4 regions of the Streptomyces sp. NPDC111628 genome follow, and region 2 is predicted to be linked to each of the others. Evidence: riboswitches for the same ligand, from Rfam matches in the RefSeq annotation. Region 2 holds a riboswitch; each other region holds the start of a gene.

Region 1 (7,087 bases), on a different contig from region 2:
GCGCTGCTCGGCTTCATGGCGATCGCGGCCGGGGTGAAGGTGGACAACGGCCAGCTGGCGATCCCGCAGCTGTTCGAGAACATGTTCCCGGACTGGTTCGCGGGTGTCGCCTTCGCGGCGATCGGCATCGGCGCGCTGGTCCCGGCGGCGATCATGTCGATCGCGGCCGCGAACCTGTTCACCCGCAACATCTACAAGGACTTCATCAAGCCGGACGCCACGCCGCAGCAGGAGACGAAGGTCTCCAAGCTGGTGTCGCTGCTGGTGAAGGTGGGCGCGCTGATCTTCGTCCTGGGCATGGACAAGACCGTCGCGATCAACTTCCAGCTGCTGGGCGGCATCTGGATCCTGCAGACCTTCCCGGCCCTGGTCGGCGGCCTGTTCACCCGCTGGTTCCACCGCTGGGCGCTGCTCGGCGGCTGGGCGGTCGGCATGGTCTACGGCACCGTCGCCGCCTACGGTGTCGCCTCGCCGACGCAGAAGCACTTCGGCGGCTCCTCCGACGAGATCCCCGGCATCGGCGAGATCGGCTACATCGGTCTCACCGCCTTCGTGCTGAACGTGCTGGTCACCGTGGTCCTGACCTTCGTCCTGCGGGCCGTCAAGGCGCCCGACGGCGTCGACGAGACCAAGCCGTCCGACTACACGGCGGACGCCGGCGACCCCGGCGTCCAGGTGGAACTGCCCCCGGCCACGGCGGGCAGCTCGCACTAGCGGCGCTCTTCAGCGGGCCGTCGGAGAAATCCGGCGGCCCGTTGTCGTACCCGTGGGGCACACTCGGCGTCATGGACTTCGTGATCCGGCGGGCGACGGCCGAGGAGTACGACACCCTCGGCGAGATCACCGCGCAGGCCTATCTGCGCGACGGCCTCCTCGACTTCGGGGAGAGCGACACCTACCTGGACGAGCTGCGCGACGTGGCCAAGCGGGCGGCGGCCGCCGAGGTGCTGGTCGCCGTGGCCGACGGCCGGGTGCTCGGCGGCGTGACCTTCGTGCCCTCCGGCGGCCCCATGGCGGACATCGCGCGTCCCGGCGAGGCCGAGATACGCATGCTCGCCGTCGCCCGCGAGGCACGCGGCCGCGGGGCGGGCGAGGCTCTGGTGCGGGCCTGCCTCGACCGCGCCCGGACGGTGGCCGGTTGCACGGGCGTCGTGCTGTCGACCCAGACCGCCATGCGCACCGCCCACCGCCTCTACGCCCGCCTGGGCTTCGCCCGCACGCCCGACCGCGACTGGAACCCGCTGCCGGAGCTGGACGACATCACGCTGCTCACCTACGCACTGACGCTCTGACACGGCCGCGGCACCCCGCCACAACACCCCGCCGAGACACAACATCTGGGGGTGCTCGCGCCCCCCGGCACAAGATGTATGCTCGTGCTCGCTGTCGCCGCAGGGGAATCCGGTGCGAATCCGGAACTGTCCCGCAACGGTGTACTTGCGTGCATCCGTACGTCTTCGCACGTGCGCGCACGCCTGTCCAGTCCGAGGACCTGCCGACAGTGCGCCCGGCCGTCCCGGTCCGGGTGCCATGTCGTCCGGGCCTCGTGGAGTGGGCCGGTGGACGCGGACGCCGTGCGCGCTCGTGAGCCCCCCTGCCCTCCGCCAGGCCCCGTGCCGAGCGAGGGAGTGCTCCACGTGACCATCGCGCCAGCCGATCCGGCTTCAGCGACCCCGGTGACGGCGACCGGGGAACCCGACGGACCCGGTGCCGCCCTGCTGCGGACCCTGACCGGGCTGACCGCCGACCTCCAGGGCGCCGACCCCGGCCGGGTGGCCGCCGCCGCACTGCGCGGCCGGTCCGCCCGCGCCGACGAGGCCGAGCTGCGCGAGCTGGCCACCGAGGCGGCCGCCGGTCTGATCTCGGAGGACCCGGTCTACTCCCGGCTGGCCGCCCGCCTGCTGACCATCGGCATCCGCGCCGAGGCCGCCTCCCAGGGCGTCGTCACCTTCACCGGCTCCGTCGCCACCGGCCACCGCGAGGGCCTGATCGCCGACCGCACCGCGGCCTTCGTACGGCTGCACGCGGCCCGCCTCGACGGGCTGATCGACCCGGCCGCCGACGACCGCTTCGGCTACTTCGGCCTGCGCACCCTCTACAGCCGCTACCTGCTCCGCCACCCGATCACCCGCAAGGCGGTGGAGACGCCCCAGCACTTCCTGCTGCGGGTCGCCGCCGGACTCGCCGAAGACGACACCTCCCGCGCGGTGGACGAGGTCGCCGCCCTGTACGGCCTGATGAGCCGCCTGGACTACCTGCCCTCCTCCCCCACCCTCTTCAACTCCGGCACCCGGCACGCCCAGATGTCGTCCTGCTACCTCCTGGACTCCCCCAAGGACGAGCTGGACTCCCTCTACGACCGCCTCCACCAGGTGGCCCGCCTGTCCAAGCACGCCGGCGGCATCGGCATCGCCTACTCCCGCGTCCGCGCCCGGGGTTCGCTGATCCGGGGCACCAACGGGCACTCCAACGGCATCGTCCCGTTCCTGAAGACGCTGGACGCCTCGGTGGCGGCCGTGAACCAGGGCGGCCGGCGCAAGGGCGCGGCGGCGGTCTACCTGGAGACCTGGCACGCGGACGTCGAGGAGTTCCTGGAGCTGCGGGACAACACCGGCGAGGACGCCCGCCGTACGCACAACCTGAACCTCGCGCACTGGGTGCCGGACGAGTTCATGCGGCGGGTGGACGCCGACGGGACCTGGTCGCTGTTCTCCCCCGCCGACGTGCCGGAGCTGACCGACCTGTGGGGCGAGGAGTTCGACGCGGCCTACCGCAGGGCGGAGGAGGCGGGGCTCGCCCGCAAGTCGCTGCCCGCCCGCGAGCTGTACGGCCGCATGATGCGCACCCTCGCGCAGACCGGCAACGGCTGGATGACCTTCAAGGACACCGCCAACCGCACGGCGAACCAGACCGCGACCCCCGGTCACGTCGTCCACTCCTCCAACCTCTGCACGGAGATCCTGGAGGTCACCGACGACGGGGAGACGGCGGTCTGCAACCTGGGCTCGGTCAACCTCGGCGCGTTCGTCGACCCGGCGCAGGGGGACATGGACTGGGAGCGCCTGGACGCCACCGTCCGCACCGCGGTCACCTTCCTGGACCGGGTCGTCGACATCAACTTCTACCCGACCGAGCAGGCGGGCCGCTCCAACGCCCGCTGGCGCCCGGTCGGCCTCGGCGCGATGGGCCTCCAGGACGTCTTCTTCCAGCTGCGCCTGCCCTTCGACTCCCCCGAGGCGAAGGCCCTGTCCACCCGCATCGCCGAGCGGATCATGCTCGCCGCGTACGAGACCTCCGCCGACCTCGCCGAGCGGGGCGGCCCGCTGCCGGCCTGGGAGAAGACCCGTACGGCCAAGGGGGTGCTGCACCCGGACCACTACGGCGTCGAGCCCGCCTGGCCGGAGCGCTGGGCCGCGCTGCGCGCGCGCATGGCGACCACCGGGCTGCGCAACTCGCTGCTCCTGGCCATCGCGCCGACCGCGACCATCGCCTCCATCGCCGGGGTCTACGAGTGCATCGAGCCGCAGGTGTCCAACCTGTTCAAGCGCGAGACGCTGTCGGGTGAGTTCCTCCAGGTCAACTCGTACCTGGTGGACGACCTCAAGCGGCTCGGCGTGTGGGACGCACGCACCCGTGAGGCGCTGCGCGAGGCCAACGGCTCGGTGCAGGGCTTCACCTGGATCCCCGAGGACGTGCGCGCGCTGTACCGCACGGCCTGGGAGATCCCGCAGCGCGGCCTGATCGACATGGCCGCCGCCCGCACCCCTTACCTCGACCAGGCCCAGTCGCTGAACCTGTTCCTGGAGACGCCGACCATCGGGAAGCTCTCCTCGATGTACGCGTACGCCTGGAAGCAGGGCCTGAAGACCACGTACTACCTGCGTTCGCGCCCGGCGACCCGGATCGCCCGCGCCGCGGCCCGCGCCACCACCGTCCCCGTGCAGGCCGGCCCGGACCCCGAAGCGGTCGCCTGCTCCCTGGAAAACCCCGAGTCCTGCGAGGCCTGCCAGTAATGACCACCGAGATCCCCGCGAACCCCGCGACGCCCGTCACGAAGAACCTGCTCGACCCGGGCTTCGAGCTGACCCTGCGCCCCATGCGCTACCCGGACTTCTACGAGCGCTACCGGGACGCCATCAAGAACACCTGGCACGTCGAGGAGGTCGACCTCCACTCGGACGTCGCCGACCTGGCGAAGCTCAGCCCCATGGAGCAGCACCTGATCGGCCGCCTGGTGGCCTTCTTCGCCACGGGTGACTCGATCGTCGCGAACAACCTGGTGCTGACCCTCTACAAGCACATCAACTCCCCCGAGGCGCGGCTGTACCTGTCCCGCCAGCTCTTCGAGGAGGCCGTCCACGTCCAGTTCTATCTGACGCTGCTCGACACCTACCTGCCCGACCCGGAGGACCGCGCCGCCGCCTTCGCGGCCGTGGAGAACATCCCGTCCATCCGGGAGAAGGCCGAGTTCTGCTTCAGGTGGATGGACTCGGTGGAGTCGATCGACCGGCTGGAGACGCCGGCCGACCGGCGCCGCTTCCTGCTGAACCTGATCTGCTTCGCGGCCTGCATCGAGGGCCTGTTCTTCTACGGCGCCTTCGCCTACGTCTACTGGTTCCGCAGCCGGGGGCTGCTGCACGGCCTGGCCACCGGCACCAACTGGGTGTTCCGGGACGAGACCATGCACATGTCCTTCGCGTTCGACGTCGTCGACACCGTGCGCAAGGAGGAGCCGGAGCTGTTCGACGACCGGCTCCAGGAGCAGGTCACCGACATGCTGCGGGAGGCCGTCGAGGCCGAGCTGCAGTTCGCGCGCGACCTGTGCGGTGACGGCCTCCCGGGCATGAACACCGACTCGATGCGGCAGTACCTGGAGTGCGTGGCCGACCAGCGTCTGACGCGCCTCGGCTTCGCCCCGGTGTACGGCTCCGAGAACCCCTTCTCCTTCATGGAGCTGCAGGGGGTTCAGGAGTTGACCAACTTCTTCGAGCGGCGCCCCTCGGCGTACCAGGTGGCGGTGGAGGGCACGGTCGACCTGTCCGAGGACTTCTGAGTCTTCTGGGTCTCCTTCCCGTGGCGGGTCCGGGCCTCCCCGTCCTCCTGGGCCTCCCTGATCTGGCGGTCGATGCGCCGGTCGCGCACGATGCCGATCACCGAGGGCAGGATCATGAGGACGAGGAGTCCGAAGGTGGCGAGCATTCCGACGAGGGCTTCGATCTGGTTTCCGGTCATGACACCACTGTCACGCCGGTGACTCCTTACCGGGAGTGGCAGGACTGCCGTAAGGCCTCGATTTCCTGCCACCGGCGAGGCACACTGGCGGCATGCTGAAGAACGTGGCCGCCGTCCTGCTGGACGGTGCGCATCCCTTCGAACTCGGCGTGATCTGCGAGGTCTTCGGCATCGACCGGAGCGACGAGGGCCTGCCGGGGTACGACTTCGCGGTGGTCTCCGCGGAGGGCCCCACGCTGGGCACCCACGTCGGCGGGCTGACCGTCTCCACGCCGTACGGTCTGGAGCGGCTGGAGGAGGCCGACCTGATCGCGGTGCCGGCGGGCAGCGACTTCGTCCGCCGGGAGTACCCGCCCGACCTGCTGGACGCCCTGCGCAGGGCGACGGACCGGGGCACACGTGTACTGAGCGTGTGCTCCGGCGTCTTCGTGCTGGGCGCGGCAGGCCTGCTGGACGGGCGGCGGTGCGCGGTGCACTGGCACCACGCGGACGAGCTGGCCCGGCAGCACCCGCGGGCCCGGGTCGCGCCGGACGTGCTCTATGTCGACGAGGACCCGGTGATCACCTCCGCCGGGACCGCCGCCGGCATCGACGCCTGCCTGCACATCGTGCGCAAGGAGCAGGGGCCGGAGGTCGCCAACCGGATCGCCCGGCGCATGGTGGTGCCGCCGCACCGGGACGGCGGGCAGGCGCAGTACATCGAACGGCCGCTGCCGCGCTCCTCCTGCGACACCGTCGGCGAGGTGCTGGCCTGGATGGAGCAGCACCTCGACGAGGAGGTCACGGTCGAGCAGTTGGCGGTCCGGGCGCACATGTCCCCGCGCACCTTCGCCCGCCGCTTCCAGCAGGAGACGGGGACGACTCCCTACCGCTGGATCCTGCGCCAGCGCGTCCTGCTGGCCCAGCGGCTGCTGGAAGCGACGGACGAGACGATGGACACGATCGCCTGGCGCGCCGGTTTCGGCACGGCGGCGGCCCTGAGGCACCAGTTCACCAGGGCCCTGGGCACCACCCCGCAGGCCTACCGGCGCACCTTCCGGGGCCCGGAGGCCGCCGCCTGAACCGTCGGGCCCGTCACCGCGCCACGGGCCTGACCAGCAGGTCGTGCGGGCGAAGCGTGATGCCGACCCGGACCGCGTCGTTCGATCCCGCCACCTGTTCGAAGCGGTACTTCGTGGCGAGCGCGGCCGTGATCAGCGTGAGCTGGGCCATCGAGAAGTGGTCACTGGGGCACTTCCGCTTGCCCGCACTGAACGGCTTCATGGCGTATTTCGGCACATTCGCCGCGCGTTCCGGGAGCCACCGGTCGGGGTCGAACTCCAGGTTGCCGTCGTACGACTTCGGATCGCGTTGGATTGCGTACGGACTGTAGATGATGTCCGCACCGGCCGGAATGCGATAGCCACCGAGTTCGCTCTCGGCCACCGCGCGCCGCGTCAATACCCATACGGCGGGACGCAAACGCATGGCCTCCACGATGACATTGCCGGTGTGCGTGAGCTTCCGGACGTCCCCGAATGCCACGGGACGTCCGCCGGTGACCGCTTCGACTTCGTCGCGTATGCGGTCGGCATGTTCCGGATGCTCGGCAAGTGCCTGGAGCAACCACATGATCGTGGACGCGATGGTTTCACTGCCGGGGGTGAGTATCGCGACGACCTGGTCGTGGATCTCCTGTTCCCCGATCGGGTCGCCATTGTCGTCCCTCGCCTCCAGCAATGCCGTGAGCAAATCGTCCGGCTTTTGACCGGATGCGCGGCGTTCGGCGATGATCTCGTCGACCAGCAGGTGCAGATCGGCCAACGCGTCGTTGAATCGGCGGTTGGCCGGAAGCGGCAGCCGGTACAGCGGTCCG
Region 2 (7,087 bases):
CGCTGATCCTCGCGATTGTGGTGGTAACCGCACTCGCGTTTGATTTCACGAACGGTTTCCACGACACCGCGAACGCGATGGCAACGACCATTTCGACCGGTGCGCTCAAGCCCAAGGTGGCGGTGGCGATGTCCGCCGTCCTCAACCTTGTAGGCGCCTTCCTCTCGGTGGAGGTCGCCAACACGATCTCCAAGGGTCTCGTCGACGAGACCGGCATCCGTCCCGAGGTCATCTTCGCCGCCCTGGTCGGCGCGATCCTCTGGAACCTCCTGACCTGGCTGGTCGGGCTTCCGTCCAGCTCCTCGCACGCCCTGATGGGCGGCCTGATCGGTGCCGCCGTCGCCTCGGCCGGTATCGGCGCGGTCAACGGCGACGTGCTCGTCACCAAGGTGCTCCTGCCCGCGATCGCCGCCCCGATCGTGGCCGGCCTCGCGGCGATGCTCGCCTCCCGGATGACGTACTCGCTGGGCCGCAAGGCCGACGGCAGGGCCGCCAAGAAGGGCTACCGGGCCGGCCAGATCGCCTCCGCCGGTCTGGTCTCGTTGGCCCACGGCACCAACGACGCCCAGAAGACCATGGGCATCATCACCCTCGCCCTGATCGCCGGCGGCTCGCTCGCCCCCGACTCCGACCCGCCCGTGTGGGTCATCCTGAGCGCGGGCCTGGCCATCGCGCTCGGCACCTACCTGGGCGGCTGGCGCATCATCCGCACCATGGGCAAGGGCCTGACCGACCTCCAGCCGCAGCAGGGCTTCGCCGCCCAGACCAGCGCCGCCACGGTCATCCTGGCCTCCTCCCACCTCGGCTTCTCGCTGTCCACCACGCACTCGGTCTCCGGTGCGGTGATGGGCGCGGGCCTCGGCCGCAAGGGCGGCGTGGTCCGCTGGTCCACGGCCACCCGGATGTTCGTCGCCTGGGGCCTGACGCTGCCGGCCGCGGCCCTGGTCGCCGCGCTCGCCGAGTGGGTCTGCCGCGCAGGCGACTGGGGCACGGCCCTCGTCGCGGTGTTCCTGATCGCGTCCAGCTTCGCGATCTGGCGGATCTCCCGCCGCGAGGTCGTCGACCACACCAACGTCGTCGACGGCGACCCGGTGGACACCGAGGGGCCCGGGCAGCCCGAGCCCGCCGGTGTGGTCACCACGGCGATGGCCGCCGTGTCGCCGCCCCCGACGGGCGCCACCGAGGACCTGGCGGCCACCGTCCCCGCCCCGGCCACCACCCCCGACCCCAAGGCCCCGTCGGCCGCCACCACCGTCTGAACCCGCCTGCCGGGTACGAAGGAAGCGAACCTCCATGAGCATCGACTGGGCAGCCCTCGGCTCCGTCTTCGGCGTCAGCCTCGTGGTCACGGTGGCCCTGGTGGGCCTGTTCACCCTCGGCATCGTCGGCCTCTCCCGCCAGGAGCGGGCCGCCGCCCAGGGCGGCTCCGCGGCCCTCGCGGTCACCGGCGCGTACGCGTGCTTCGCGGCCTGCCTGGCGGCGGTGGCGTACGGGATCTATCTGATCGTCGCCTGAGCGCCCTGCGCACCACCGCGCACGCTCCGGGGCGGGGCGCGGGACGGACTCGAACCGTTCCGCGCCCCGCCTCTTCGCGTGCCGGCGCACACCACTCGGGTGTGGGCCTTCGCACACTCCCCCGTCGCAGGTCAACGCCAGGTTGACGGGTGTTCGCGGGCCGTGGTGGACTTCCGGGGCCATCTACGGCGGCAGAAGAGGAAGCCCGGTGCGAATCCGGCGCGGTCCCGCCACTGTGACCGGGGACAGGATCCCCGGGAGCCAGGAACTCTCGCCGCCGTGCTCTTCGAACCAGGGCGCGGACACCCTGAGTGAGGACCTATCGCCATGCGCGGCTGCCGTTCCGGGCTCACCAGCGACACGCTTCGACTTCCCCTTCCCACGGCCGGTTGAGCCGTGCGTGCCGGACGCGTCTTCGCGTACGGCGCCGCCGCCGGCCTCCTCGGTGACCTCCTCCTCGGCGATCCTCGCCGCGGACACCCGGTCGCCGTGTTCGGCCGTGCCGCGGGCGCCGTGGAACAGGTGCTGTGGCGGGACCACCGGGGCCGGGGCGCCCTGCACACCGTCGTGTGCGCCGGCGGCGCCGCCGTCCTCGGCTCGGCCGCCGCGCATGCCGTACGCCGCTCCCCCGCCGCCTCCGTCGCGCTGACCGCCGCGGCCACCTGGTCGGTCGTCGGCGGCACCTCGCTGGCCCGCGAGGCCACTGCCATCGGCCGTGCGCTGGGGGCCGGGGACGTCGAGGCGGCGCGGGCGCGGCTGCCGCACCTGTGCGGGCGGGACCCGCAGGCGCTGGACGCCGACGGGATCGCCCGGGCCGTCGTGGAGTCCGTCGCCGAGAACACCTCCGACGCGGTGGTGGGCGCCCTGGTGTGGGGCGCGGTGGCCGGGGTCCCCGGGCTGCTCGGCTTCCGGGCCGTGAACACCCTGGACGCGATGGTCGGCCACAAGTCGCCCAGGTACCGCCGCTACGGCTGGGCCTCGGCCCGCCTCGACGACCTCGCGGGCTGGCCGGGCGCCCGCCTCACCGCCGTGCTGACCACCGTGGCGGGCGGTGACCCGCGCGGCGCCCTGCGGGCCTGGCGCGCGGACGCCGCACAGCACCCGAGCCCCAACGCCGGGCCCGTGGAGGCCTCCTTCGCGGGCGCCCTCGGCGTGCGGCTCGGCGGCACGCTCTCCTACGGCGGGCGGGTCGAGCACCGGCCCGTCCTCAACGGGGCGGCGGGACGCGCCGTACGGGCCGGTTCCGGCGACATCGACCGTGCCGTACGGCTGTCCCGGCGCGTGGGCCTGCTGGCGCTGGGCGTGTGCGCGGGCGCGCGGCTGCTCGCGCGCGGGGCCACCGCGAAGAACCCGGGTGTCACGAAGGGACGTACGTCATGAACGGTGGCCTCCTCGTCGCGGGCACCACCTCCGACGCCGGCAAGAGCGTCGTCACCGCCGGGATCTGCCGCTGGCTGGTGCGCCAGGGCGTCAAGGTGGCGCCCTTCAAGGCGCAGAACATGTCGCTCAACTCCTTCGTGACCCGGGACGGCGCCGAGATCGGGCGGGCCCAGGCCATGCAGGCCCAGGCCTGCCGGGTGGAGCCGACCGCGCACATGAACCCCGTGCTGCTCAAGCCCGGCGGGGAGCGCAGCAGCCAGGTCGTGCTGCTCGGCAGGCCCGTGGGCGAGATGAGCGCCCGCGGCTATCACGGCGGGCGCCAGGAGCGGTTGCTCGGCACGGTGCTCGACTCGCTCGCCGAACTGCGCGGCACGTACGACGCGGTGATCTGCGAGGGCGCGGGCAGCCCGGCCGAGATCAACCTGCGGCGCACCGACATCGTGAACATGGGGATCGCCCGGGGCGCCGGACTCCCCGTCCTCGTCGTCGGCGACATCGACCGCGGGGGCGTCTTCGCCTCCTTCTTCGGCACGGTGGCGCTGCTGGCGCCCGAGGACCAGGCTCTGGTCGCCGGGTTCCTGGTGAACAAGTTCCGGGGTGATGTGTCGCTCCTGGAGCCCGGGTTGGAGATGCTGCACGGTCTCACCGGGCGGCGGACGTACGGCGTGCTGCCCTTCCGGCACGGGCTCGGCATCGACGAGGAGGACGGGCTGCGCGTCTCCCTGCGCGGGACCGTGCGGGAGTCCGTCGTCGCGCCGCCGGTCGGCGAGGACGTGCTGCGGGTCGCCGTCTGCGCGGTCCCGCTGATGTCCAACTTCACGGACGTGGACGCGCTGGCCGCCGAACCGGGCGTCGTGGTGCGGTTCGTGGACCGGCCGGAGGAACTGGCCGACGCCGACCTGGTGATCGTGCCGGGGACGCGCGGGACGGTCCGGGCCCTGGAGTGGCTCCGGGAGCGGGGGCTGGCGGACGCGCTCGTCCGGAGGGTCGCCGAGCAGCGGCCCGTGCTCGGCATCTGCGGCGGCTTCCAGCTCCTCGGCGAGCACATCGAGGACGAGGTCGAGTCCCGCGCCGGGCACGTGGACGGGCTGGGACTGCTCCCCGTGCGGGTGCGGTTCGACCGCGACAAGACCCTCACCCGGCCGGTGGGCGAGGCCCTCGGCGAGCGCGTCGAGGGGTACGAGATCCACCACGGGGTCGCCGAAGTGGTAGCGGGTGATGCGTTCATCTCTGATGACAGAGGACGCAGCCTGGACGGCTGCCGGGTCGGCCAGACCTGGGGCACGCACTGGCACGGCTCGCTGGAGTCGGACGGCTTCCGGCGGGCGTTCCTGCGCGAGGTGGCCGCCGCCGCGGGCCGCCGCTTCGTGCCGGCCCCCGACACCTCGTTCGCCGCGCTGCGCGAGGAGCAGCTCGACCGGCTCGGCGACCTGATCGAACACCACGCGGACACGGACGCGCTGTGGCGGCTCATCGAGTCCGGCGCTCCGCAAGGACTGCCCTTCATTCCACCGGGAGCGCCCGCATGAGCACAGTGCTGTTGTTGTCGACCGCCGACACGGACCTGCTGGCGGCCCGCGCGTCGGACGCCGCCTACCGGATCGGCAACCCGACCCGGGTCGACGTCCGCGAGGAGCTGCCCGGGCTGGTCGAGGGCGCGGACCTCGCCGTGGTCCGCCTGCTCGGCGGCAAGCGCGCCTGGGAGGACGGGCTCGCCGCGCTGAAGACCGCCGGCCTCCCGACCGTCCTGCTGGGCGGCGAGAGCGTGCCGGACGCGGAGCTGATGGCCGAGTCGTCGGTCCCGGCCGGGGTGGTGGCCGAGGCCCTGCGCTACCTGGTCGAGGGCGGCCCGGACAACCTCACCCAGCTGGCGCGCTTCCTGTCGGACACGGTGCTGCTGACCGGCGAGGGCTTCGACGAGCCGCGGAAGATGCCGGAGTACGGCGTCCACGGCGAGCGTCTCCACACCGAGGGCCGTCCCACGGTCGGCGTGCTCTTCTACCGCGCCCACCAGCTGAGCGGCAACACCGCCTTCGTCGACACGCTGTGCGACGCGATCGAGGCGCGCGGCGCCAACGCCCTGCCCGTGTACTGCGGTTCGCTGCGCGGCGCGGACCCCGGGCTGTACGAGCTGCTGGGCCGGGCCGACGCCCTCGTCGCCACGGTCCTCGCGGCCGGCGGCACGCACGCCTCGCAGGCCTCGGCGGGCGGTGACGAGGAGGCGTGGGACATCGGTGCGCTGGCCGACCTGAACGTGCCGGTGCTGCAAGGCCTCTGCCTCACCTCCTCCCGGGCCGCCTGGGAGGCCTCCGACGCCGCCCTGTCCCCCATGGACGCGGCGATGCAGGTCGCGATCCCGGAGTTCGACGGACGGCTCGTCACGGTGCCCTTCTCCTTCAAGGAGCAGGGGCCGGACGAGGTGCCGGTCTACGTCGCCGACCCCGAGCGGGCCGCACGGGTCGCCGGGATCGCCGTACGGCACGCGGCGCTCGGGCACAAGCCGAACGCCGACAAGAAGCTGGCGCTGGTCTTCACGGCGTACCCGACCAAGCACTCCCGCGTCGGCAACGCCGTCGGCCTCGACACCCCCGCGTCCGCGGTGCGGGTCCTGGACGCGCTGCGGGAGGCGGGGTACGGGGTCAGCGAGTACCCCTCCGAGGGCGACGAGTTGATCCACCGGCTGATCGAGGCGGGCGGTCACGACGTGGAGTGGCTGACGGAGGACCAGCTGGCGGCGGCGCCCGCGCGGGTGCCGCTGGCCGACTACCGGGCCTGGTTCGAGAAGCTGGACCCGGAACTGCGGGACGGCATGCGGGAGGCATGGGGCGAGCCGCCGGGCTCGCTGTACGTCGACGGCGACGACATCGTGCTGGCCTCCCTCCGGTTCGGGAACGTCGTCGTGATGATCCAGCCGCCACGCGGCTTCGGCGAGAACCCGATCGCGATCTACCACGACCCCGACATGCCGCCGTCGCACCACTACATGGCGGCCTACCGCTGGCTGAACGCTGCGACATCGGAGGGGGGTTTCGGCGCCGACGCGATCGTGCACATGGGCAAGCACGGCACGATGGAGTGGCTGCCGGGCAAGGGGCTCGGCCTGAGCGCGGGCTGCGCGCCCGACGCCGTGCTCGGCGATCTGCCGCTGATCTACCCCTTCATCGTCAACGACCCCGGCGAGGGCACCCAGGCCAAGCGCCGCGGGCACGCCACGGTCGTCGACCACCTGGTGCCGCCGATGGCGCGCGCCGACACCTACGGCGACCTGGCCAAGCTGGAGCAGCTGCTCGACGAGTACGCCCTCGTCTCCGACCTGGATCCGACGAAGGCGCCGGCGGTCCGCGCGCAGATCTGGACGCTGGTCAAGGCGGCCGAGCTCCACCACGACCTGCACGTGGACGACCAGCCGGACGACGACGCGTTCGACGAGTTCGTCATGCACATCGACGGCTACCTGTGCGAGATCAAGGACGTGCAGATCCGCGACGGCCTGCACATCCTCGGCGGCGGCCCGGTCGGCGAGCCGCGCGTCAACCTCGTCCTCGCGGTGCTGCGCGCCTCGCAGGTGTGGGGCGGGCAGGCGAACGCGCTGCCGGGCCTGCGGGCCTGTCTGGCCGAGCACTTCGGGCTGGTGGAGAAGGACCTGCTGGCCGAGCCCGGCGCCCCGGTGAAGGCGCCGGTGGAACTGACGGACCTGGTCGACGGCCCCGCGCGGTCGGCGGCCGACGCGATCGACCTGCTCGAGCAGCTGTGCCGACGGTTCGCGGAGGGCATGGAGCTGCGGGCGTGGGACCCGGCGGCCGTTCCGGGCCTGGTGCGGGACGTGCTCGGCACCGAACTCGGCGACGCGGTGGCGGTGCTGGAGTTCGCCTGCGTGGAGGTCGTGCCGCGGCTCGCGCGGACCACGGACGAGATCGGGCACATCCTGCGGGCCCTGGACGGCGGTTACGTCCCGGCCGGGCCGTCGGGCTCCCCGACGCGCGGCCTGGTCAACGTCCTGCCGACCGGCCGGAACTTCTACTCCGTCGACCCGAAGGCGATCCCGTCCCGGCTGAGCTGGGAGGTCGGGCAGTCGCTGGCGGACTCGCTGATCCAGCGGTACCTGAGCGACACCGGTGAGTACCCGAAGTCCGTCGGCCTCACGGTGTGGGGCACGTCCGCGATGCGTACCCAGGGCGACGACATCGCCGAG
Region 3 (7,087 bases), on a different contig from region 2:
ATCGCGGTCGGGCCGCTGGTCGCCGGGTGGCTCCTGGAGGACCACGCCTGGGGCTCGACCTTCCTGGTCAACGTCCCCGTCGCGGTCCTCGCCGTCGTCGGCGCGCTGGTCCTCGTACCGCCGTCGAAGGCCGCCGGCGCGGGCCGCATCGACTATGTCGGCGGGCTGCTCTCCATCGTCTCCGTCGGCAGCCTGGTCTACGCGACCATCGAGGGCCCGCACTTCGGCTGGGGCGCCGGTCCCGTCGCCGCGGCCGTCGTCGCCGCCGTAGGCCTGATCGCCTTCGTGGCCTGGGAGCTGCGCCACCCGCACCCCATGCTGGACGTGCGACGCTTCCTGCTGCGGCCCTTCAGCGGCTCGATGCTCGCGGTGCTGTTCTTCTTCTTCGGCACCTACGGCGCCATCTACTACGCCACGCAGTTCCTGCAGTTCGTCCTCGGCTACGGCGCGCTGGAGACCGGCGTACGGCTGCTGCCGCTGGCCGGGGCCGTGTTCGTCGGCGCCGCGGTGACCGGGCGGCTGACCCCGAGGCTCGGCGTGCGGGCCATGGTCGGCTCCGGCATGGCGATCGGCACCGTCGGTGTCTTCCTGCTGGTCCTGATCGACCAGGGCTCCACCTACGCCGACTTCCTCGCCCCGATGCTGCTGCTGGGCCTCGCCATCGGCCTCAGCGTCTCCCCGGCGACCGACACCATCATGGGCTCCTTCCCGGAGAGCGAACTCGGCGTCGGCGGCGGCGCCAACGACACCGCGCTGGAACTCGGCGGTTCCCTCGGCATCGCCGTCCTGGGCTCCCTGCTCGGCACCTCCTACCGGGACGAACTGGCCGGCCTGGTGGGCGACCGGCTCCCGGCCGCCGCACTGGACACCGCCCAGGACTCGGTGGGCGGCGGACTCGCCGTCGCCGAGCGGCTCGCCACCAGCCCGGCGGCCGGACCCCAGCAGGCGCAGGCCCTCGCCGACGCCGTGAACCGGGCCTTCGCCCACGGCGTCTCGACGACCAGCCTCGTCGGCGGCGTCATCATGGCCGCCGGCACCCTGATCGTCCTCGCCGTCCTGCCCGGCCGCCGCGCCCGCGCCCAGCAGGCGGAGGACGCCCGGGAACCGGAGTACAGCGGCGCGGCGAGCTGACCCCGGGCAGCGCCCGTCACTCCGCCAGCGCCGCCAGCTCCTCCGCCGTCCGCGGGCCCCTCGCCGAGTCCGCCAGCAGGCCCCGCGCCCGCAGCAGCCCGGCCGCCGCGACGCCCCAGGGGAGCCGCAGCCTGGCCTGCCGCAGCAGGTCGGTGCGGGCCAGCGTCGGGGCAGCCGGGCCGGTGCGCACACCGTCCGGGGTGAGCAGGGCTGCGTCGTCGGACCAGCGCAGGGCGAGGTCGACGTCGTGGGTGGCCATCACCACGGTGGTGCCGCCCGCGCGCAGTCGGTCCAGGGTGGCCAGCAGCCGCTCCTGCCCGTCCGGGTCGAGACCGGCGGTCGGCTCGTCGAGGATCAGCACCCGGGGCCGCATCGCGACCGCCCCCGCGATAGCGGTCCGCTTGCGCTGCCCGTACGACAGCAGGTGCGTGGGCCGCTCGGCCAGCGCCGCGATGTCCAGCGCGGCCAGCGCCTCCCCGACCCGGGAGCGCACCTCCGCGTCGGGCAGCCCCAGGTTCAGCGGACCGAAGGACACGTCCTGGCCGACCGAGGCCGCGAAGAGCTGGTCGTCCGGGTCCTGGACCACCAACTGCACGGCGGTCCGCAGCCGGGTCAGCCCCTTGCGGTCGTAGGTCACCGGCTCACCGTCGACCGTCAACGTCCCCGCGCGCGGCCTCAGGCCGCCGCTCAGCAGCCGCATCAGCGTCGTCTTGCCACTGCCGTTGCGGCCGAGCAGCGCCAGCGCGCGCCCCTCGCGCACCGCGAAGTCCAGGCCCGCCAGCACGTCCGGACCCTCCTCGTACGCGAACGACGCGCCCCGCAGGGCGACCAGGGCCGGGGCCGGTTCAGAGGACTGGTCCGGTTCGCTCACGACAGGGGTCCTTCCAGTACGAGGGTGAGGGCGGCCAGCGCCGCGAGCAGCGTGACGCTCGCCGCCGTGAACGGCACCGAGACCCGGGCCTCGGGTACCAGCACGCGCAGGGTGCCGTCGTAACCGCGCCCGGCGAGCCCGGTCTGGAGCCGGGCCGCCCGGTCGAAGGCCCGCACGAACGCGGTGGCGCCGAGCCCGCCGAGCGAACGCCAGGCCGCCGCCCGGCTGGTGTGCCCGAGCCGCGCGGCCTGCGCCTCACGGATCCGGCGCACCGAGTCCAGCAGCAGGAAACTCATCCGGTACGTCACCAGCGCCACGTCCACGACCGGCGCCGGCACCCCGGCCCGCACCAGGCGCGGCAGCAGGTCGGACATCGGCGTGGTGAACGCGAACAGCAGCACCCCCAGCGAGGCCGCCGAGGTGCGCAGCAGCAGCCCGCCCGCGCGCACCGCACCGCCGTCGGCCGCCGTCAGGAACCCGTCCGGGCCCCCGACCTGGACCAGCAGCGGCAGCGCACCCGTCACGCAGAAGCCCAGCGGCACCCGGTAGGCCCGCCACAGCCGGCGCCCGGGCACGCCCGCCGGGCCCAGCAGCACCGTCAGTGCCGCCACCAGTACCAGCGCCGCGCCCGGCCAGGGCGGCAGCGAGATCGCGAGCACGGTCAGGCCGAGACCGAGCACGGCCTTGTCCACGGGATGGCGGCGGCGCCAGCGACTGCTGTGCGCCGCCGCGTCGATCGGCAGCACTCAGGCCCCTTCGGGGGTGTCCCCCGCAGCCGCCGTGGCCTCGGAAGTGGCCAACGCCCGCTCCTCGCCCTGCCGCCGGCCCCGGCGCAGTCCGAAGTAGTACGCCAGCACGCCCGCGCCGAGCGCGGCCTGGAGGGCGAACAGCGCCGACTCGACCTCCCCGGACGGCGGTTCGTACAGCGGGGAGAACCACGGTTCGTAGTCCGGTTCGATCTCGGTGATCGCCGTCTCCGCCTCCGCGTCGGCCCCGGCGAACGGCTCCTCCTTGTGGTCGCCGAGCCCCAGCACCAGCGGCAGCACCGCCAGCGCGGCCACGGCGAGCAGCAGCAGGGTGTTGATCTTCGCGTTCCGGCTCATCGGGCCGCCACCGCCTCCTGCTTCGGCTCGCCCGACCGCGTCAGCAGCACGCCCAGCCGGGTCAGTTCGCCCTTGCTGGACTGCACCAGCAGCCGCATCACGATCACCGTGAGCAGGCCCTCGCTCACCGCGAGGGGAATCTGCGTGACGGCGAAGATCGAGCCGAACTTGCCGAGCGCGCCCAGGAACCCGCTGCCCGGGTCCGGGAAGGCCAGCGCCAGCTGCACGCTGGTCACGCAGTACGTGGACAGGTCGGCGACGAACGCGCCGGAGAACACCGTGACCATCAACGGCACGTCCCAGCGGCGCAGCAGCCGGTAGACGCCGTACCCGGCCCAGGGGCCGACGATCGCCATCGAGAAGACGTTGGCGCCGAGCGTGGTCAGCCCGCCGTGGGCGAGCAGCAGCGCCTGGAAGAGCAGGGTGATGGTGCCAAGGACCGCCATGATCGGCGGCCGGAACAGGATGGCGCCCAGACCGGTGCCGGTCGGATGGGAGCAACTCCCGGTGACCGACGGCAGCTTCAGGGCCGACAGGACGAACGTGAAGGCCCCGGAGGCGCCGAGGAGCAGCGTGCTCTCCGGGTGCTCCCTGACCTCACGGGTGAGTGACCGGACTCCGTGGACGACGAACGGCGCGGACGCGACACCCCAGGCGATCGCGTGCGCCGGTGGCAGAAAGCCCTCGGCTATGTGCATGGCTCAGCAGACCCTCTCCAGCACCTCGTGGATGGACGACGCGCCTTGGCCGGTCTCCTGGCTTACGGGTACCACCGCCCGTGCTCCGCCTTCCCGGATCGCAAGCGATCCAGTGGCTGCCCGCGAGGGCCGGAGCCGGACTTCCCGATTCACAGTGGCGAGGGCCGCACCGGCATCACACCGGATTTCCCGTTCACCAAGGCGTGGCGACAGTAGTGCTCCCACGGGGGCGGGCACAAGCGGGCCTCGGGCCCGGCGGGCGCCCCGCCCGGCCGTCGAACAGGCCTCGGGACTGCGTAAACGCCCGGCGCCGCCGTCAGCGGGACCGGCCGCCCCGCTCGGGTCGCCGGACCACCATGTCCCGCATCCGGGTGGTCAGCGCGGTCGCGGCGGCCGTGAGGAAGACGAAGCTGTAGGTGATCTGGAGGATGGCCACGACCCGCGCGGCCTGGCCGCGCGGGGTGATGTCCCCGTACCCGACGGTCGCGAGCGTCACCACGGTGAAGTACAGCGCGTCGATCCGGGTGTGCAGTCCGCTGAACTCGCCCGGCGACTTGGCGAGGGCGTAGTACGTGGCCGAGAAGACGTGCACGGACAGGACGATCAGCAGCGAGATGACCACCCCGGGCCGGCTGTCCGGACGGTCCAGGAGAACGTGCCGGATCTGCCGCAGCAGCAGCAGGGCCACGAGGGTCAGCAGCAGGGCGAACAGCACCCAGCTCAGCAACGGCCGCTGCGGCCCCAGCTGGTCGAGGGGGAGCAGGAAGTACGCCACGACCACGGCGGCCGCGATCCCGACCCGTACGAGCCAGGGCCGGACGGCGTCCCAGCCGGTACGGGGACGCGGCCGAGGCCGGGGACGTGGCTGTGCGGTCCGGTGGTCCTTCACCGCGCCGCTCCCGCCGTCGGCGCTCCGTCCGGCGTCCCGCCCGCCTCCGGCCGGGTCCGGCGCACCAGCTGGGCCACGACGAACGAGACGACCGAGGCCATGACGATCAGCGGCATCTGGTCGTGGGAGTCCCGGCCCATCAGCAGCACCGCCAGGACCGAGCTGGCCAGCGGCAGCCCCGTCACCGCGGCGGCCGCGGCGGCGATGCCGAGGGCGAGGGCCGGGGTGGCGCCGAAGCCGGGCAGCCCGGAGCAGGCCAGGGCCGTCGCCGCGCCCAGCAGGACGGCCGGGAAGATCGGGCCGCCGCGCAGCGCGCCCAGCGCGATGCCCCAGGCCAGCGCCTTGCACGCGACCAGCGCGACCAGCGCCCCCACGGACCAGGCGTGCGGCTGCGCGGCGAGCTGGGCGAGGGTGGCCTGGCCGGACAGCGCGGCCTCGGCCGGGGAACGGCCGGTGATCAGCGCGTACGCGGCGACACAGACGCCGACCGCGGTGGCGCAGGCGACGGTGCGGGCGGCCGTGCGGCGCCGGGTCCAGGTGACGGTGCGGCGGCCCAGCGCGCGGGCCAGCGTCACCAGTACGGCGATCAGGGCGGCGGTGGGCAGGCCCCACAGGAAGTCCCCCGCGTCCGGATTGGCCTGCGGCGGCAGGTCGGGCAGGCCCAGCGCGCCGATCTCCAGCCCCGTCCACTGCCCGAAGCCGGTGAAGACCAGGGCGCCGGTCGCGCTGGCCAGCAGGCAGGGCAGCAGCAGGGCGACCAGCTGGGTGCCGGCCAGCCCCGCCCCCTCGATGAGCAGGACCGCCGCCGCGATCGGGCCGCCGAGGATGGTGGAGATCGCGGCGGTGGAGCCGGCCGTGGCGAGGATCGCGCTCGCCCGCTGGTCGCCGCCCGCGCCCGCCCGCCGTACCGCCAGCAGGGCGAGCCCGCTGCCGACGGCCATGAGCGGGGCCTCGGGGCCCAGCACCACGCCGAGCGGCAGCGTGGCCAGCGCGGCCAGCACCGCGCCGGGCAACGCCCGGGGGCCGACGGGCGCGCCGCCCAGGCCGTTCACCGGCAGATGGCCGCCGCCGCCCGGCATCCGGGTCACGATCGGCGCCAGGATCAGCCCGGCGAGCACCAGCGCGGGCAGCGGCCACCACCACGGCGGGGTGTCGTACCCGGCCGCCTCGGGCAGCGAGGTCCACACCCAGTGCTGCAACTCGTGCTGGAGCCCGACGAAGAAGAAGCAGGCCAGCGCGATGGGCACCCCCAGCAGCACGCACAGCAGCAACAGCCGCCGGTAGCCGGGGCTGAGCAGGGTCTGCCGCAGGGACCGCTCCGCCCGGTCCGGGACGGCGTTCGCCGGCGCGGTCACGGAACCCGTCCGCGCGGGCCCCGCCGGGGCAGCGGCCGACTCGTCACACGCCCTCCTTCGTCCCGCCCGGGTCCGTCGGTCACCGGGGCCGCGGGTGCCGCTCAGTTAACGCGAGGCCGGGGGCGCCCGCATGCGCACGCCCGGCGCGCGATTCACCCGTACGGCGGACCCGCGTGGCCGGGGAGCGCGGCCACCCGCAGGCTCTGAATGACCTGTCGGTGCCGTCGGGCGCCGGTGGGCAGCTGCCCCGTACGGGGGACACAGAAAGGACTCCGCTCATGAGCCAGCACGCCGAACCCACTCCCGGCCGGCCGTCCCACGGCGGCGACGCCTCCTGGGCCCAGCGCTCGGGGGACCGCACCAGCGGCTGGGTGACCGGCGGTGTCGTCTTCGCGGGTGTACTGCTGCTGCTGAACGGCGCGCTCGCCGTCCTCCAGGGCATCGCGGCCATCGCCGAGGACGACGTCTACGCCCGTATCGGCACCTACGTCTACGAGATGAGCCTGACCGGCTGGGGGATCGTCCACGTCATCCTCGGCGCCCTCGTGTTCGTCACCGGTTTCGGTCTGCTCAAGGACATGGCCTGGGCGCGGGTGGCGGGTATCGTCCTCGCCTCGCTGAGCCTGATCGCCCAGTTCCTGTTCCTGCCGTACGCGCCCGTCTGGTCCGTGATCATGATGGCGATCGACGTGTTCGTGATCTGGGCCCTGGCGAGCCGTCAGGACAGCGCGTCGTCCCGGGCCTGAGACGCCACGCCCGGATCCGACGGACGGTCACCCCGCACCCGCGGTGGTGACCGTCCGTCGGATCCGGGCTCAGTGGCGGCGCAGGCTCCGGGCCAGCGCCGTCGCCGCCGCCGCGGTGCCCACGGCGGCCGCCGCCGCGGCCGCGAGGGCCAGGGCCCGGGCCCGCGGACCGGGAGCGGCCGGCCGGGCGCCCGGGGCGGTCCCGTACGCGCTGCCCGGGGTCCCCGGGCCGGTCGCGGGGCCGGGCGGCAGGGCCGAGGCCAGCAGTTCCGCCAGATGGACGCCCTCGTGGCC
Region 4 (7,087 bases), on a different contig from region 2:
GCCCAGTACCTGGTGGTCGTACGGGTCGACGAACGCGGTCAGCGTGTAGCCCTCGGCCAGCCCGTCCTTGCTGAAGGTGACGCGGGTGGAGTCGGTGGGCCCGGCTCCCTTGGTCACCGACAGCAACGTGCCGTCCGGGACGGCGCGTTCGGCCGCGGCCACCTGCGCGGAGAGCGGTTCCGCCGAGCCCCGCGGCGTCACCTTCAACTCGTGCTCGTAGAGCATCGACTCGATCTGCGGCGTGGCCGTGTAGGCGAGTCCCGTCACCGCGGCGACGAGGAGGAACGGACCGATGACCACACCGGCGTAGAAGTGCAGGCGCAGCAGCAGGGGACGCAGGTTTCCCCAGGCCGTTCCGCTGCCGCCACCGGTCGCCGTCACGGGCTTGACGACGCCGTCCGACCGGGGTGGCGGGACGTCGGCCGCCGGGCTCGCCGGTGGCGTCACCGGCGTGTCCGGCAGCGGTGGGCTCTCGGACATGTGTGCCTCTCTTCTCCACCGGTGTCGATCGACCGAAGTGGTGCTCGCAGGAGGAGTCGGGGGGAGGTCACCGCGAGTTCCCCGAGGCGAATGTGAGGCACGTCACGTAACTGCCGGGTTCCGGCCGGGAGTTCCGGCCGATGCCCGTCGCTTCGAGGGCGGCGGGCATCGACCGGTAGCTCTGGCGGACCGTCAGGCCGCGGTCCGCTCCACGGGCTGACGGGCTACGGACTCGTCCGCAGCCCACCCGACCAGGGCGGTCCGGGCGCGGGACACCCGGGAGCGCACCGTGCCGACCGGACACCGGCTCATCTCGGCGGCCTCGGCGTACGGCAGCCCCAGGAGCTGGGTCAGGACGAATGCCTCACGACGCTCACCGGGCAGGGCATCGACCAGCTCCCACAGCGCGATGCCCTCGTCGAAGCCGGGAAGCCCCGTCGGCTGGGCGTGTTCGGCGGCGGCCTGCCAGTCGTCGCTGCCTGCCGTCCGGGGCCGGCACGCGGCGCGGCGCAGACTGTCGACGACGGCCCGGCGGGCGATCGACAGCAGCCACACGCGCGCCGACGAACGCCCCTCGAACCGGGGCAGTGCCGTGAGGGCGCGCAGGAACGTGTCCTGGGTCAGATCGTCCGCCGCCTGCACGTCGTCGGCGAGGTACGCCACGTAGCGGCGCACGTCGCGTTGCAGCGCCCGGACGAAGCGGTCGACCGCCTCGCTGTCGCCAGCGGCGGCGGCGAGCGCCCAGGCGGTGACCGTCTCGTCGGTCACGGTGGGCAGGGCAGGGGTCATGGTCCTGTGGGTCCTTCCTGAGTCCCGCGCACACCGACCGGGCACGGCACGGTGACCGTCGGCGGGGGCACGGGTGAGGGGGAGATCCCGTCGCGCGGGGGCGCGGACGGGCGACCGCCGCCGCGCGGAGGGCGGTGGCGGTGTTCCGGCTGTCAGACGACAGCGGTCTCCCCGGGAGGACCCCGGGTGGTGAGGACGTGGACGAGCAGGAGCTGCCGCAGCCGCCGCCTCGGCCGCGGAGCCGGCCGGAGGGAGGGCGGAGCAGAGGGCGGGCAGAGCACCGCCAAAACCAGCCGCAACGGCACGAAGGCGCGGTCCGCGCAGGCGCGGACCGTCTTGAAGAGCGCGCTCTCGCCCTGGGCCAGCCAGAGTCCGCACAGCACGGCGGCCAGCAGGTGGACGGCCGGCATGCCCCAGGAGGACATGCCGGCCATGTGCGTCATGTCATGCATGCCGCCCATACCCATACCGGTCATGGAATCCATGCCGTGGCCCAGCGACGCCATGCTGTCGGCACCGTGGGAGCCCAGGTGCTCCGGGTGGTGCAACCCCGCGGCGGCCGCGATGTCATGGGCCCGGGCAGCCTGCGCGAGCGTGAAGGCGAGGTGCAGGCAGGTCTGCACGGCGACCGTCAGGCCTGCCACCGTACGGCGGCGCCGTTCGTGGGCCCCGAAGGCCCAGCCGACGGCCCCGACCGCCAGGGTGCCGGAGAGGAGCACCCACCAGGGCAGCCCCTCCCCCGACATCAGCACGTGTCCGAGGGCGGCGAGCAGCACGCAGACGGCCGCGAAGACCGCGGCTCTTGTCGTGCGGAGACACCACCCAGCACTCATGGCGGCTCATCCTTGCAGTCTCGACGCCCCGTCAGGGGGAGTACGAGAAGTTCCCGGACCCGCGACTCAACCCGCTCGCGGTGATTCATGTCACGTCAACCCATGGGAACTTCGGACGAGTTGCGGCCGACCGCCTCCCCGAGGAGGGGCGTCGTTGGCGACGGGACAGACAGGGCGAACCGGGCAGGACGGGTGGAGTGTGCGGGCCGCCGCGACCTTGGCCAGTCCCACCTCCACGTGCACGTCGAGGCGCGTCGATTCCCGTGGCGGCGCACATCGACAGCGATCTTATTGCACAATGTTCGCAACAACTTTCAAGGTGCAAGAAAGGTCGGTCGATGGGGTCTGCGGTGGTGCTGGGCATCGAGTCGTCCTGCGACGAGACGGGCGCCGGTCTGGTCCGGAACGGGCGGCTGCTGGGGAACGCGGTGGCGTCGAGCATGGACGAGCACGCCCGCTTCGGCGGTGTGGTGCCCGAGATCGCCTCCCGCGCCCACCTTCACGCGCTGCGTCCGGTCGTCCGGCGGGCACTGGACGAGGCCGGGCTGCGGCTGTCCGACATCGGGGCGGTCGCCGTGACCACCGGCCCCGGGCTGTCGGGTGCCCTGCAGGTGGGTCTCGCCGGTGCGAAGGGCATCGCCTACTCGCTCGGGGTGCCGTTGTACGGGGTGCACCACCTGGCCGGGCACGTCGCCGCCGACACGCTGGAGCACGGCCCGCTGCCCAACCCGTGCATGGTCCTCATCGTCTCCGGCGGCCATACCTCTCTGCTCCTCGTCCGCGACCTTGCCCGGGACCGGATCACGCACCTCGGAGACACGCTCGACGACGCGGCCGGGGAGTGCTTCGACAAAGTGGCGCGGGTCTTCGGACTGCCGTACCCCGGCGGTCCGGCCATCGACCGGACAGCGCGAGTGGGGGATCCTCGCGCTGTCCCCTTTCCGCGCCCGCTGCCGGGGTCGTACGACTTCTCCTTCTCGGGGCTGAAGACGGCAGCCGCCCGCTGGGCGGAGGGACATGCCGGACGTGAGCTGCCGGTGGCCGACGGCGCGGCCTCGCTCCAGGAGGCCGTCGCCGACGTCCTGACCCGCAAGGCCGTCGCCGCCTGCGCCGAGCACGGGGTGGGCACCCTCGTCGTGGTCGGCGGCGTCGCCGCGAACTCGCGGGTGCGGTCACTGGCCGAAGAGCGCTGCCGCGCGGCCGGGGTCGAGCTGCGGGTGCCGCCACTGCGGCTGTGCACCGACAACGGCGCGATGATCGCGGCCGTCGGCGACCTCCTCGTACAGGCCGGAGCCGAACCGGCCCCGCTCAACGTGTCCATCGACCCGTCGGCGCCCCTGGAGTACGCCGCCCTGCACCCGGCCGCCACCGGACGGGCGGTGGCCGCCTGATGAGGGCCGACATCCACGTCCACCGGGGCGCCGAACTGCTCGTGCACACCGACGCACTGCGGTCGGTGTACGTCGACGCCTTCTGCGCCCCGCCCTGGAACGAGGACGAAGCAAGGGCGACGGAATTCGTCTGCCGGCTGCCGACGAACGTGGGCCGTCCCGGCTTCACGGCCGCGACCGCCGTGCGTGACGGGGACCTACTGGGCTTCGCAACCGCTTGGACGACCCCGGCGCCCTTCCCCACCGACCGCTGCTACCCGCAGGCCGCCGCCGGCCTCGGTCCCACGGACACCGCGGACTGGCTGTGCGGGGCCCTGGAGATCGACGAACTGGCCGTCCGTCCCGCCGCACGCGGCACCGGACTCGCCGGGGACCTCCTAGAAGCGGTGACGGCGGGCGCGCCCGACGGGCGTGCCTGGCTGCTGACCTCCGTCCAGAACACGCGGGCCGTGGCCTTCTACCGCCGCCAGGGGTGGACGCAGGCCACCCACCCGTCCCCCGCCGGCAAGGGCATCGTCGTCTTCCTCGGTCCGCGCCACCCCGCCGGCGCGCGGGGCAGGAGCGCGGTTCCGGAGGCGTGACACGGGTCACCGCCCGGATGCCGGGCGCCTGCACTCCTGACGGGCCGGCTGCCCGTAGGCTGCCCGCAGCAGCTGGTTCGCCCCGTTCTCCAGACGGGGTGTCGTAAGAGGGAACCCGGTGGGAATCCGGGACTGCCCCGCAGCGGTGAGCGGGAACGACCGCCGTCATACGCACTGGGTCCGAGGTACCGGGCCCGGGAAGCGACGGCCAGTAGGTGTCCTCGAACGGAGAGGACGTGCCCGCGAGTCCGAAGACCTGCCAACTGCCCGCGCGCGAACCGTTCGTGCGTGGACATCCCGGTGACCTCGAGGGCGGGTCGGCGTACATACCAGGCGGATGTGTCTGCCCTGCTGCGCAGCGTAGGTCACGCCCGGTGTGTCACTCCTTCGCGTACTCGTCCCGTCTCCGGGATCTCAGGGATTCATCTCGCGAAGGAGATCTCCGTGACCACGAAGTCCGCAGCCGCGGCGGCACGGGCCACCGTGTACGGCTACCCCCGCCAGGGGCGGAACCGGGAACTGAAGAAGGCCGTCGAGGGTTACTGGAAGGGCCACGTCACCGCCGACTCCCTGCGCGCCACGGCCGCGGAGCTGCGCCGGACGAACTGGCAGCAGTTGGCCGACGCCGGCATCGACGACGTACCCACCGGTGACTTCTCGTACTACGACCATGTGCTCGACACCACCGTGATGGTCGGCGCGATTCCCGAGCGTCACCGTTCCGCCGTGGCAGACGACGCGCTCGGCGGCTACTTCGCCATGGCGCGCGGCACCCAGGAGGTGGCGCCACTGGAAATGACCAAGTGGTTCGACACCAACTACCACTACCTCGTCCCGGAACTGGGCCCGGACACCGCGTTCACCGCCGACTCCACCAAGCAGGTCGACGAACTGAAGGAGGCCCTCGCCCTCGGCCTCACTGCCCGGCCCGTTCTCGTCGGTCCCGTCACCTACCTTCTGCTGGCCAAACCCGCCCCGGGCGTGCCCGCGGGCTTCGACCCGCTCACCCTGCTGGACCGGCTCCTGCCCGTCTATGCCGAGGTCCTGGCCGATCTGCGGGCCGCGGGCGCGGAGTGGGTGCAGCTGGACGAACCCGTTCTCGTGCAGGACCGCACCCCGGCCCAACTCAACGCCGCCGAACGCGCCTACCGCGACCTCGGCGCCCTTGCCGACCGGCCGAAGCTGCTGGTCGCCTCCTACTTCGACCGGCTCGGCGATGCGCTGCCGATGCTCGCCAAGGCCCCGGTCGAAGGGCTTGCCCTGGACTTCACCGGGAGCGCCGCCAACCTCGACGCGCTGGCCGCCGTCGGCGGGTTGCCCGGAAAACGCCTGGTCGCCGGTGTCGTGAACGGCCGCAACATCTGGGTCAACGATCTCGCCCGCTCCCTGTCGACCCTCGGCACCCTGCTGGGCCTGGCCGACCGCGTCGACGTGTCCGCCTCCTGTTCCCTGTTGCACGTCCCCCTGGACACCGCCGCCGAGCGGGACATCGAGCCGCAGATCCTGCGCTGGCTCGCCTTCGCGAAGGAGAAGACCGTCGAGGTCGTCACCCTCGCCAGGGGCCTCGCCCAGGGCACCGACGCCATCGCCGCCGACCTGGCGGCCAACCGCGCCGACCTCGCCTCCCGCGCCAACTCCCCCATCACCCGCGATCCCGACGTCCGCGCCCGTGCCGCCGCGGTCTCCGGGGCCGACACGCGACGTTCCCAGTCCTACGCGGAGCGCGCCGCGGCACAGCGCTCGCACCTGCGCCTGCCGTTGCTGCCGACGACCACGATCGGTTCCTTCCCGCAGACCGGCGAACTGCGCACCGCTCGCGCCGACCTGCGTGCCGGGCGGATCGACACGGCCGGCTACGAGGAGCGGATCAAGACGGAGATCCAGGAGGTGATCTCCTTCCAGGAGCAGACCGGCCTCGACGTCCTGGTGCACGGCGAACCCGAACGCAACGACATGGTCCAGTACTTCGCCGAACAGCTGACCGGCTACCTCGCCACCCGGCACGGCTGGGTCCAGTCCTACGGCACCCGTTACGTCCGCCCGCCGATCCTGGCCGGCGACATCTCCCGTCCGGACCCGATGACCGTGCGCTGGACCACGTACGCCCAGTCCCTCACCGGCCGCCCGGTCAAGGGCATGCTCACCGGTCCCGTCACCATGCTCGCCTGGTCCTTCGTCCGTGACGACCAGCCCCTCGCCGACACCGCCCGCCAGGTCGCGCTCGCCCTGCGCGACGAGGTGCACGACCTGGAGGCCGCGGGTACGTCCGTCATCCAGGTGGACGAACCCGCCCTGCGCGAGACGCTGCCCCTGCGCACCGCCGACCGGGCCGGATACCTGTCCTGGGCCACCGAAGCCTTCCGGCTCACCACCTCCGGCGTCCGCCCGGAGACGCAGATCCACACCCACATGTGCTATGCCGAGTTCGGCGACATCGTGCGGGCCATCGACGACCTCGACGCCGACGTCATCAGCCTGGAGGCGGCCCGTTCCCAGATGCAGGTGGCTCGCGAACTCGCCGTCCACGGCTACCCGCGCGAGGCCGGACCAGGCGTCTGGGACATCCACTCCCCCCGCGTGCCCAGCGCCGAGGAGATGGCCGACCTCCTGTGTGACGGCCTGAAGGCCATCCCCGCCGAACGGCTCTGGGTCAATCCCGACTGTGGCCTGAAGACCCGCGCCTGGCCCGAGACCCGGGCCTCGCTCGAACACCTGGTGGCCGCCGCCCGCGCACTCCGCAACGAGCTGTCCCGCTCCTGACCCACACGGAAGCGCCTTCCGGTGTCCGGCGGCGCGGTCAGGAGGCCGTACGCCGTCGTGGCGGCGTGATGGCGTACAGGTCGAGGATGTCCGGTCGGGGCGCCACGCCCGGTCCACCCGCGCGTGCCCAGGCCGCGATGTCCTCGGTGGCGCCCGCGTCGTTGACCAGCCCCGGCCAGACGGCCCGGGCGCCCGCGGCACGGCCCTCGGCAGAGGGCTGGACGACGATGACGTTGGCGTGGTCGCAGGCGTC

Evidence for each region. A riboswitch is a leader RNA that binds a small molecule or an ion and turns the genes downstream of it on or off. The one in region 2 is predicted to bind cobalamin.
Region 1: it holds a riboswitch for cobalamin, as region 2 does, so the genes downstream of both, ACZ7MF_RS05710 (ribonucleoside-diphosphate reductase subunit alpha) here and ACZ7MF_RS32855 (cobalamin biosynthesis protein) in region 2, are expected to answer to the same signal.
Region 3: it holds a riboswitch for cobalamin, as region 2 does, so the genes downstream of both, ACZ7MF_RS30460 (energy-coupling factor ABC transporter permease) here and ACZ7MF_RS32855 (cobalamin biosynthesis protein) in region 2, are expected to answer to the same signal.
Region 4: it holds a riboswitch for cobalamin, as region 2 does, so the genes downstream of both, metE (5-methyltetrahydropteroyltriglutamate--homocysteine S-methyltransferase) here and ACZ7MF_RS32855 (cobalamin biosynthesis protein) in region 2, are expected to answer to the same signal.

The regions. Positions count from the first base shown of each region.
Region 1 is NZ_JBVKBZ010000001.1:1,157,619-1,164,705, reverse strand. Features, by position in the region: gene mctP (monocarboxylate uptake permease MctP) at 1-714, shown strand, start outside; gene ACZ7MF_RS05715 (GNAT family N-acetyltransferase) at 786-1,292, shown strand; cobalamin riboswitch at 1,371-1,514, shown strand; gene ACZ7MF_RS05710 (ribonucleoside-diphosphate reductase subunit alpha) at 1,638-4,013, shown strand; gene ACZ7MF_RS05705 (ribonucleotide-diphosphate reductase subunit beta) at 4,013-5,053, shown strand; gene ACZ7MF_RS05700 (hypothetical protein) at 4,966-5,232, opposite strand; gene ACZ7MF_RS05695 (GlxA family transcriptional regulator) at 5,325-6,293, shown strand; gene ACZ7MF_RS05690 (bifunctional albaflavenone monooxygenase/terpene synthase) at 6,307-7,087, opposite strand, start outside.
Region 2 is NZ_JBVKBZ010000007.1:52,103-59,189, forward strand. Features, by position in the region: gene pitH (low-affinity phosphate transporter PitH) at 1-1,259, shown strand, start outside; gene ACZ7MF_RS32850 (hypothetical protein) at 1,294-1,515, shown strand; cobalamin riboswitch at 1,665-1,805, shown strand; gene ACZ7MF_RS32855 (cobalamin biosynthesis protein) at 1,912-2,895, shown strand; gene ACZ7MF_RS32860 (cobyric acid synthase) at 2,892-4,424, shown strand; gene cobN (cobaltochelatase subunit CobN) at 4,421-7,087, shown strand, end outside.
Region 3 is NZ_JBVKBZ010000006.1:214,965-222,051, forward strand. Features, by position in the region: gene ACZ7MF_RS30440 (MFS transporter) at 1-1,131, shown strand, start outside; gene ACZ7MF_RS30445 (ATP-binding cassette domain-containing protein) at 1,148-2,002, opposite strand; gene cbiQ (cobalt ECF transporter T component CbiQ) at 1,999-2,748, opposite strand; gene ACZ7MF_RS30455 (energy-coupling factor ABC transporter substrate-binding protein) at 2,749-3,105, opposite strand; gene ACZ7MF_RS30460 (energy-coupling factor ABC transporter permease) at 3,102-3,803, opposite strand; cobalamin riboswitch at 3,834-4,019, opposite strand; gene ACZ7MF_RS30465 (potassium channel family protein) at 4,120-4,584, opposite strand; gene ACZ7MF_RS30470 (chloride channel protein) at 4,689-6,047, opposite strand; gene ACZ7MF_RS30475 (DUF7144 family membrane protein) at 6,326-6,793, shown strand; gene ACZ7MF_RS30480 (FAD-binding and (Fe-S)-binding domain-containing protein) at 6,863-7,087, opposite strand, start outside.
Region 4 is NZ_JBVKBZ010000003.1:837,345-844,431, forward strand. Features, by position in the region: gene ACZ7MF_RS18795 (PepSY-associated TM helix domain-containing protein) at 1-480, opposite strand, end outside; gene ACZ7MF_RS18800 (sigma-70 family RNA polymerase sigma factor) at 673-1,269, opposite strand; gene ACZ7MF_RS18805 (hypothetical protein) at 1,422-2,102, opposite strand; gene tsaD (tRNA (adenosine(37)-N6)-threonylcarbamoyltransferase complex transferase subunit TsaD) at 2,441-3,493, shown strand; gene ACZ7MF_RS18815 (GNAT family N-acetyltransferase) at 3,493-4,074, shown strand; cobalamin riboswitch at 4,144-4,340, shown strand; gene metE (5-methyltetrahydropteroyltriglutamate--homocysteine S-methyltransferase) at 4,519-6,834, shown strand; gene ACZ7MF_RS18825 ((2Fe-2S) ferredoxin domain-containing protein) at 6,872-7,087, opposite strand, start outside.